4 regions of the Ensifer sp. GW823-FHT05D09 genome follow, and region 2 is predicted to be linked to each of the others. Evidence: predicted binding sites of a transcription regulator. Region 2 holds the regulator's gene; each other region holds the start of a gene.
The links. Region 2 encodes LexA, which represses DNA repair genes until DNA is damaged. Its sites were predicted from a motif close to TGTTCNNNNTGTGTTCNG; they were not measured.
Positions count from the first base shown of each region.

Region 1: a site for LexA is predicted at 1,079-1,096, ahead of AC1Q80_RS18660 (ImuA family protein). Genes of this name have one in related genera too.
Region 3: a site for LexA is predicted at 1,396-1,413, ahead of AC1Q80_RS16580 (ATP-dependent helicase). Genes of this name have one in related genera too.
Region 4: a site for LexA is predicted at 1,395-1,412, ahead of AC1Q80_RS11410 (ATP-dependent helicase). Genes of this name have one in related genera too.

Region 1 is NZ_JBXAIA010000006.1:192,378-194,577, forward strand. It holds gene AC1Q80_RS18655 (Y-family DNA polymerase) at 1-146, opposite strand, end outside; gene AC1Q80_RS18660 (ImuA family protein) at 97-1,056, opposite strand; gene AC1Q80_RS18665 (metallopeptidase family protein) at 1,227-1,661, shown strand; gene AC1Q80_RS18670 (DUF1737 domain-containing protein) at 1,878-2,084, opposite strand; gene AC1Q80_RS18675 (HpcH/HpaI aldolase/citrate lyase family protein) at 2,081-2,200, opposite strand, start outside.
Region 2 is NZ_JBXAIA010000002.1:384,626-386,825, forward strand. It holds gene AC1Q80_RS07645 (hypothetical protein) at 371-703, shown strand; gene lexA (transcriptional repressor LexA) at 823-1,542, opposite strand; gene AC1Q80_RS07655 (hypothetical protein) at 1,723-1,962, shown strand; gene AC1Q80_RS07660 (hypothetical protein) at 2,011-2,200, opposite strand, start outside.
Region 3 is NZ_JBXAIA010000005.1:131,410-133,609, forward strand. It holds gene AC1Q80_RS16580 (ATP-dependent helicase) at 1-1,275, opposite strand, end outside; gene recX (recombination regulator RecX) at 1,642-2,196, shown strand.
Region 4 is NZ_JBXAIA010000003.1:209,428-211,627, reverse strand. It holds gene AC1Q80_RS11410 (ATP-dependent helicase) at 1-1,352, opposite strand, end outside; gene AC1Q80_RS11405 (carboxymuconolactone decarboxylase family protein) at 1,500-1,904, opposite strand; gene AC1Q80_RS11400 (cyclase family protein) at 1,962-2,200, opposite strand, start outside.

The DNA.
Region 1 (2,200 bases), on a different contig from region 2:
TGGCCCAGCTGGAACCCTGATTTTTCGGCAAGGCCATCGAGCGCCACGAGGCGCATGGCATTCCTGACCCTATCGGCAAAGACGATGGGCGGATGCTCAGGACGCCCGCGGGAAAGCCAGGAGGTGCCCCATCGTGTCCGCGCCACCCGGTCGGCTGGAAGATGCGGAAAGTCGAGCGACAGAATGCGCTGGTTCTGGATCTGCCGCAGCAGCGACTGGTAGGGGTTCGACGGGGTAAAAGCGGCGGTCATGGGGGTTCCACTCCAGGAAGAGGCCGACGGGAGCAGGAGACCTGCTTTTTTCGGCAATGACGTGAAAGACAGGATGGCCGATGCTGCCGCAAAGCATCGAGCCGTCAGGGAGGGGGCGCTCGCGAGCGGGCGCCGGTTCGATATGAAGCCGGAAGAAGGCGCTGCTCGCCTCCTCGTGGCCGGACTGGCGCAGAAGCAGAAGCGGAATACGGCCGGCGCGGGCACGAACATGCAGGCGCCGGCTTTCACTCAAGGCCAACGAGGCGGGATTGCCGCGAATTTCCAGAATGACGGCACAGAAGGCCGAAACGGAAAGCGCCGTCTCGGCAATCCAGAGCGCGTCCTTCACTGTGCGCGGCAGGCTGAGGATCAGGCTTCGAATGTCGAGCCCATAAGCCTTGAGACCAAGACCATAGGGCAGGCCTGCCTCGGTCGAGGCCAGCGATTGGCTGATCCACAGAACGGGTGCCGCCGCATCGCCCTTTTGCTGGCGCGCCTGCTGACAGAGGGCACCAAGCGCGGTTGCAAACCCGGCAGCAGCGCCGGCATCGCGCGTCTCGGAACTGCGGATTTCCGTCATGCCTTCGAGCGGCAGCCCGCCCTCGAGGATAGCGTCGAGTTCGGGAATGCCGAGCGGCAGGACCTTGCGGCCGGAGGACTGGCTACCCTCTTGCCTGCACCGGAAGCCTGCTGGATCCGCCGCCTTGACCGTCTTCACGACCCCCGCAAGCCTGCGGTTCTCGATCCGGGCTATGGTTTCGCGAAGCGAAAGAACGGTCTCCCGCTGCACGGCGTTCTCGGCCATGACGGTCAACTCCCATATAAGATGTTCCTGTTATGTTCTTATAGATTCCAGAGCTGCCAGGAGGAGTCAACAGTCAAATTTAAGAATTTATTCCTTGGCCCTTGCATCAGGAATTCAACACTCGAAAAACAAAGGCAAAATCGCTATATGGAGGACAACAAGGAGTGCCTATGGCCCGCATTGACCAGACCGATGATTGGCGGGAACGCCATGCACCGACGCTCACGACATTCGAACAGCTTGCAGTGGAAGCCTATGGCCACCTGCCGCAGGAATTCCGCAAGCTGACGACCGACCTCATCATCGAGGTTGCCGATTTCCCCAGCGACGACGTCTTCGAGGACATGGCGCTGGAAACGCCGTTCGACCTGCTCGGCCTGTTCGAGGGGCGCGGCATCACCGAACGTTTCACCATGGAGACGGGCGAGTTTCCGAACCGGATCACGCTGTATCGCCGCCCGATCATCGATTACTGGGCGGAAAACGAGGAAACGCTGGGTGACATCATCACCCATGTGCTGATCCACGAGATCGGCCACCATTTTGGTCTTTCCGACGACGACATGGAGCGGATCGAGGCGAGCGTCGAGCACGTGGGCGGATAACGAACTCGCCTTCCTTCAAGCTTGCCCCTCATCCGGCCTGCCGGCCACCTTCTCCCCGCCAGCGGGGAGAAGGAACTTGCGGCACCCGCTCGCTTCTCTGAAATCCTCTCCGCAGAGGGACGACACCAAGTGACGACGGAGCTTTCGCCCGCGTCCCCTCTCCCGCTTGGCGAGGAGAGGGCTAGGGTGAGGGCCAAACGTGTCTGACGGCCCGCTTTACTGCTCCGACAGCTTGATGTCGGGATTATAATCCTTGCCTTCGACTTCCTTGAATACGGCCTGTCCGCATTGCATATGCTGCGTATCCGCATTGAAAGCATAGGTGGGCGAGCCGTGCAGGGACCAGCCCTGGTTCAGCGCCGCCGTCACCTTATGGCAGAAGGACGCATCGTCGGGGCCGGTGAGGAAGCGGTAAAGTTTCAAAATCTTGCCTTTCGTTTTTCAATCGTGTCCGCCTTGGCGGCGAGCTTCAGGGCCTGGTCGAGATGCAGCCGCTCGATCATCCGGCCATGAAGACTGATGACGCCCTTGTCGGCGTT
Region 2 (2,200 bases):
TTGCTCCTCATGCCGCGACGTCACTCATCTGTGGGCTATCGCCTTTGCAGGCATGCCCGGCTTCGCGGGCTGCCAAGATTCGGGGCACACCTGGCGCAGCAGTGGCGATGTCAGCCTGTTCCTTATTCTCCGCCGATGTCAGTTATTCTTCATGGGTGATCCGACGTGCGCGCGTGCGCTTCACGCGTTTGCGCCGCGAATAGGCATGCGCGGATCTGGCTTGCCGGCGACCTGCCCCGAAATGGTGATTCTGCCCGTATTGTCAGTGCAAAGATTATTGTCTCTAGACGACATCAGGAATGAATATTCCAGCGATGCGACCCGTATAGGTAGCGTCAAACAAAACCGACAATGGAGGAAATGACATAAAATGAAATGTAAGATCGCCCTGACTGCTCTTGCCATATTTGCCGCAACGACGGCCACCGCAAGCGCCGAGGATCTCGTCTTTCAGCTGAAGAACAAGACGAAAGCCGTTCTGACGAACTTCTATACCTCGCCGGTTGGCGTCGATCAGTGGGAAGACGATGTCTTCGGGCGGCAGGTGCTTAATCCGGGCGAGAGCATGGAAATTACCATCGCCGACGGACGCGATGTCTGCAAATACGACATGCGCTTCGAATTCGAGGAAGGCTCCGGTCTCGACACGACCGAAGACATGCAGGACCTCTGTGAGTTGGGCGAGTACTCCATTCACGAATGAAAATTATCGAGCGCGTAAAACGCTCAACCTGACCACTTACGTCTCGCTACCTCTTGGGTGGCGAGACGTTCAAGCACAAGAAGGCCTGTCCAGCAGAAAGACAGCCATCATCATCTGGCTTAGTGATAGCGACGGATCAAGCCAACGAGCTTGCCCTGTATCTTGACGCGGTCCGGGCCGAAGATGCGCGTCTCGTAGGCCGGATTGGCCGCCTCGAGTGCAATCGATGCGCCTTTGCGCCGGAAGCGCTTCAACGTCGCTTCCTCGTCATCGACAAGTGCGACGATGATGTCGCCGGGGTTTGCCGTCGTGGCATTGCGGATGATCACCGTGTCGCCGTCGAAGATGCCGGCCTCGATCATCGAATCACCCTTCACTTCAAGGGCGTAGTGCTCGCCGCTGCCGATCATATCGAGCGGCACGGTAATATCGTGCGTGTTGTTCTGTATTGCCGAGATCGGTACGCCGGCGGCAATGCGGCCCATGACCGGAACCGAGACGGAGCTGTTGTCTGCCACCGGCGGCGCTTTTGCGGTAACCGGGGCAGGGGCGGGAGGTTTGCCGAGACTTCCCTCGATGACGCTTGGTGAAAACCCGCGACGCGGCTGAGCGCTTCCCGCGTAAGCTTCCGGCAGCTTGATGACCTCAAGCGCCCGGGCGCGGTTGGGAAGGCGTCGAATGAAACCGCGTTCCTCGAGCGCCGTAATCAGCCGGTGAATGCCCGACTTCGATGCCAGGTCGAGTGCATCCTTCATCTCGTCGAAGGACGGCGGAACACCGGACTCCTTCATGCGTTCGTGGATGAAAAGAAGCAATTCCTGTTGCTTGCGGGTCAGCATGGCAAGTCGCTCCAGAGGCGTGAAACAAATCAAGAACAGACACTATCTGTTCCATATGTGTTCCGCAAGTGCCTAAAATTCCGTGAATGTTGTATCAATCGTGCGCCTATCCGCTGCCTCGATGCTGGGTATGCCATGCGGAGCTGCCATGCCTCGCGCTTTTTACCGAATGAGGATGCAATGAAAACGCTGATTCGGATCCTGTCGACGATCGTTATCGCAGCGACCGCCGTCCTCGGGTTTCGCTGGTATCAATATGTCGACAACAGGCAGAGCCCGTTCGATGAAGTCGGCATCGCATTGAATGCGATGATGCCGGGGCCGGTCCGCCAGTGGGGTTGTGACCGGTTAAAGTTCACCTTTGGCAAAGGATTGCCACCACGAGGGTGTGCCACGAGCGATGGTAAAGAATGGAAGTAGCGCCGAGATAAGCGGTTGGGACAGCGGGCATGTCGAGGAGAGGGCGTTTCAAGCCGGCTGCGTTGCCGAACAGGCGTCCTCGAACTCCTTCACGGTCTCGGCAGAGTTGTCCTCCGGCAGCACGGCATCTGCCGCGTCGGTCGCCACCGGCGTGTCGCCTTGGTAGACGAATGACTGGATATAATAGGCGATCGAGCCTTTCCAGACATTCCGACCGTCGATCTGCTGGCAGGGGATG
Region 3 (2,200 bases), on a different contig from region 2:
ATCTCTGGGGTTCTGGGCGAACCTCAGCACGGCCAGCATGTCCTTGACATGGGCGCTGTCGAGGAACTTCAGCCCGCCGAATTTCACGAAGGGGATGTCGCGTCTGGTCAGTTCCACCTCGAGTGGTCCGCTGTGGCTCGATGTGCGAAACAGCACTGCCTGCTGTTTCAGCGTCATGCCGACCTCGCGGTTTTCCAGCACCTTCTCGACGATATAGCGCGCCTGGTCGGCCTCATCGGCGACCGCCAGCAGTTTAGGTCGTTCTGGTGACTGGCGCTCGGTCCAGAGGTTCTTGGTGAAGCGCTCGCGGGCGAGATCGATGACACCATTGGCGGCAGCGAGGATCGTCTGGGTGGAGCGATAGTTTCGATCAAGCGTGATGACGTCGGCCGGCGGTGTGAACGTTCCTGGGAAATCCAGGATGTTGCGCACGGTCGCCGCCCGGAACGAATAGATCGACTGCGCATCGTCGCCGACAACTGTCAGGCCTCGACCGCCGGGCTTCAAGGCCATCAGCACGGAGGATTGCAGGCGGTTGGTATCCTGATACTCGTCGACAAGCACATGGTCGAAACGGTTGCCGATATCCTCGGCGAGTTCCGGCACACTGACGGTCTGCGCCCAGTAGAGCAGCAGGTCGTCGTAATCGAGCACGTTCTGCGCCTGCTTCGCCTCGACATAACGGACAAACAACTGCTTCAACTGTTCTTCCCAACCGGAAACCCAGGGGTAGTGCGCGCGCAAGACTTCGCCGAGCGACGTCTCGGAATTGACCGCCCGCGAATAGATCGACAGGCACGTGCCCTTGGTTGGAAAGCGTGTCTCGGTCTTGGAGAGGCCCAACTCATGCCGCACGAGGTTCATCAGGTCGGCGCTGTCTTCCCGATCGTGGATGGTAAAATCGACATTGAGCCCGATCTGTTCGGCGTAGATGCGCAAGAGGCGCGCGCCGATGCCGTGGAACGTTCCGGCCCAAGTGAGCGCATCGGTGGCCACCGACGCGTTCGCGCCAAGCACCTGGGCGCAGATGCGTTCGACCCGTCGGGCCATTTCGGATGCCGCGCGGCGCGAAAACGTCATCAACAGGATACGGCGCGGATCGGCGCCATTGACGATGAGGTGGGCGACGCGATGGGCGAGCGTATTGGTCTTGCCCGACCCGGCGCCGGCGATGATCAGAAGTGGCCCGGCGATCGTTTCGCCCGGAGCGGTCACGCCAAATTCGACGGCATCGCGCTGTCGGTCGTTCAATTTTTCCAGATAGGTCGCCGCCACGCCGAAGTCCCCGGTAAGTCTCTGCCGATTCTACCCCATGCGCCAGGCGTAGGCGCAAATTGCCCGGCGCTCCGGGCAATGCCGAGGCATCCCCGCCCACGAAATGAGCGATTCTTGACGGGGAACGAATAAGGAACATATCAGCCGTGGGACATATTGCAAAGGCCCCCGTTGGCAATGGCAAAGATGCGCCGCGGTTTCCGTCCGCAAATTCTCGATCCGGCGGCACGACAATCTGTCCCATTGCTGGCGGCTATCGAAGCCGCGTGCTAGCAGGTTATGCCTTCGCGCCAGACTTCAGCCAACGAGCGCATTGCAAACGAGCCCGCCCGCACCGTGACACCAAACGATCTGCAAGCCGACAATTTGTCCTCCGATACGCCGCCTTCTGACACGCCCACCGCGCGCATGCTGTCGTGGGCGCGCAACTCGGCGGTCTATCGCCTCGAGCGCCAGATGATGACCGAGAAGCAATTGTTCGACGCCATCACCCGGAAGGCGCGACAGAAGTTCGAGGATATCAGCCAGGAGCAGCTGAAGGCTGTTGCCGACTTCGCGGTCAAGTTCGCCTATGATCTGAACGCCCTGAACGATACCGATTACGCGCAGGTCAGCACCCAATCGGCGGTGCGCAGCGGAAAATCGAAACGGGCGATTGCCCAGAAACTCCAAGTAAAAGGCATAGACCGGGAAACCGCAGCCCTCGCGCTCGAGGCGACCGATGATCTCTACGCGGCCGTCGTCTTTGCCCGCAAGCGCGGCTTCGGTCCTTTTCGTCGCGGTGAGCTCGACGACAAGCGCAAAGCCAAGGAACTGTCCGCATTTGCCCGCAACGGCTTCGGCTTCGAGATCGGCAGAAAAGTATTCGACATGAGCCTCGGCGAGGCGGAAAGCGCGCTGCGGAAGGATGCCGTCCGATAGAGGC
Region 4 (2,200 bases), on a different contig from region 2:
TCGTCGGCCGGCTGGCAGACGAGCCGGAAATAGGCCATGGCGTCGCGGATCTCGAGCCGCTCATAAAAGCGCGGGCCGCCGATGACGCGGTAGTTGAGGCCGAGCGTGACGAAGCGGTCTTCAAACTCGCGCATCTGGAACGAGGCGCGCACCAGGATCGCCATGTCGTTGAGCTTGTGGCTCTTGCGCTGCAGCTGCTCGATTTCCTCGCCGACGGCGCGGGCTTCCTCTTCGGAATCCCAAGCCGCGTGCACCTGTACCTTCTCGTCATCCGGGTCGGTGCGTTCGGTGAACAGCGTCTTGCCGAGCCGCCCCTCGTTATGGGCGATCAGATGGGCGGCGGCGCCGAGAATATGCTCGGTCGAGCGGTAGTTGCGCTCGAGTTTGATCACCTTGGCGCCCGGGAAATCCTTCTCGAAGCGCAGGATATTGTCCACTTCCGCGCCGCGCCAGCCATAGATCGACTGGTCGTCGTCGCCGACGCAGCAGACGTTCTGCGGCACGCCCTTGGGGCGCTGCGCCAGGAGCCGCAGCCACATGTACTGTGCGGTGTTGGTGTCCTGATACTCGTCGACGAGGATGTAGCGGAACTTGTCGTGATACTCCTTCAGCACATCCGGATTGCTGCGGAACATGCGGATCGGATGTAGCAGCAGGTCTCCGAAGTCGCAGGCGTTCAGCGTGCGCAGGCGGTTCTGGTAAGCGGCGTAAAGCTCGCGGCCCTTGCCGTTGGCAAAGGCGCGGGCATCACCCTCGGGGATCTGCGCGGGGTCGAGCCCCTTGTTCTTCCAGCCGTCGATCATGCCGGCGAACTGCTTGGCCGGCCAGCGCTTGTCGTCGAGACCTTCGGCCTGAATGATCTGCCTGATCAACCGGATGACGTCGTCGGTGTCGAGGATGGTGAAATCGGAGCGCAGGCCCACGAGTTCGGCGTGGCGGCGCAGAAGCTTGACGCCGATCGAGTGGAAGGTGCCGAGCCAGGGCATGCCCTCGACCGCATGGCCGACGAGCACGCCGATGCGTTCCTTCATCTCGCGCGCAGCCTTGTTGGTGAAGGTCACCGACAGGATCTGCGAGGGGAAGGCGCGGCCGGTGGAGAGAATATGCGCGATGCGGGTGGTGAGCACTCGGGTCTTGCCCGTGCCGGCGCCAGCCAGAACAAGCACCGGGCCGTCGAGCGATTCCACCGCTTCGGCCTGCTCCGGGTTGAGGCCGGAGAGATAATCCGGGCGCTGCTGCCGGTCGCGCGCTGCCATGGCGCGCGCGGCGATGCCGCCCGTTGCCGGCGGCTGCGGCTTACGCGGGGCCGGCTCTTCGTCGAAGAAGGGTATGTCGTCGAAACCACTCATCATGCGGCTCAATGTAGTGATTCGGAGGCGAAAGGCCAGAAAGGATGTTCTTCTTTTATTCCGTTTTCTGCGCCAGCCGCACCAAGCCTGTGGAAAGACAGGCGATTTCGAAGCCGCTTATCCTCCATCAAGTTCGACTGCGAGCCGTCGTCAGGCCGTCCTGTCGAAGGCGGCGTCCACCGGCACCTGCAAGGCGGTCGCCAACTGGTTGGTTCTGGCGGCAAGCGAGATCACGCGCAAGAGATCGGCATGCTCAGCATCGGTCATGCCCTTGGCCTTCGCTGCCGCCGTATGGGAATGGGCGCAGTAGCCGCAGCCATTACTGACGGAAACGGCGATGTAGAGCATTTCCTTGACCAGCGGATCGAGGGCCGAGGGCGTTGCCATCACTGCCTTGACGTCGCGCCAGGTCTGCTCCAACAGATCCGGATCGAAGGCGAGCCACAGCCACATGTTGTTGATGAAGTCCGATTTGCGGGTGGTGCGGATGTCGTCGAACACGGCCTTGACGCGCGGGTCGGATTCCGGATCGGCGGGTGGGGTAATGGTGCTCATGATGTCTCCGGGTCATTGTCCGGCGGCGCGTGCCGCCGGATCGGTAGGAAAACGGGTTCAGATGAGCGCAAACACGCGCGCAGGGCCGCCGGTGCCGCCCCGATGCTTCGGCGCGCCGAGCACCAGGGTCGCGCCCTTGGCCGGCACCTTGTCGAGGTTGGCGGCCGCCTCCAGCCCCCAACGGCCTTCCGGCAGCCAGGCATAGTGGGTGGCGAAATCGGGCGAGGGGCCGTGGTCGAGCGACAGCGTGTCGACGGCAATGCCGGCGGCCTTGGTCTCTTCCAGCAGATACTTTG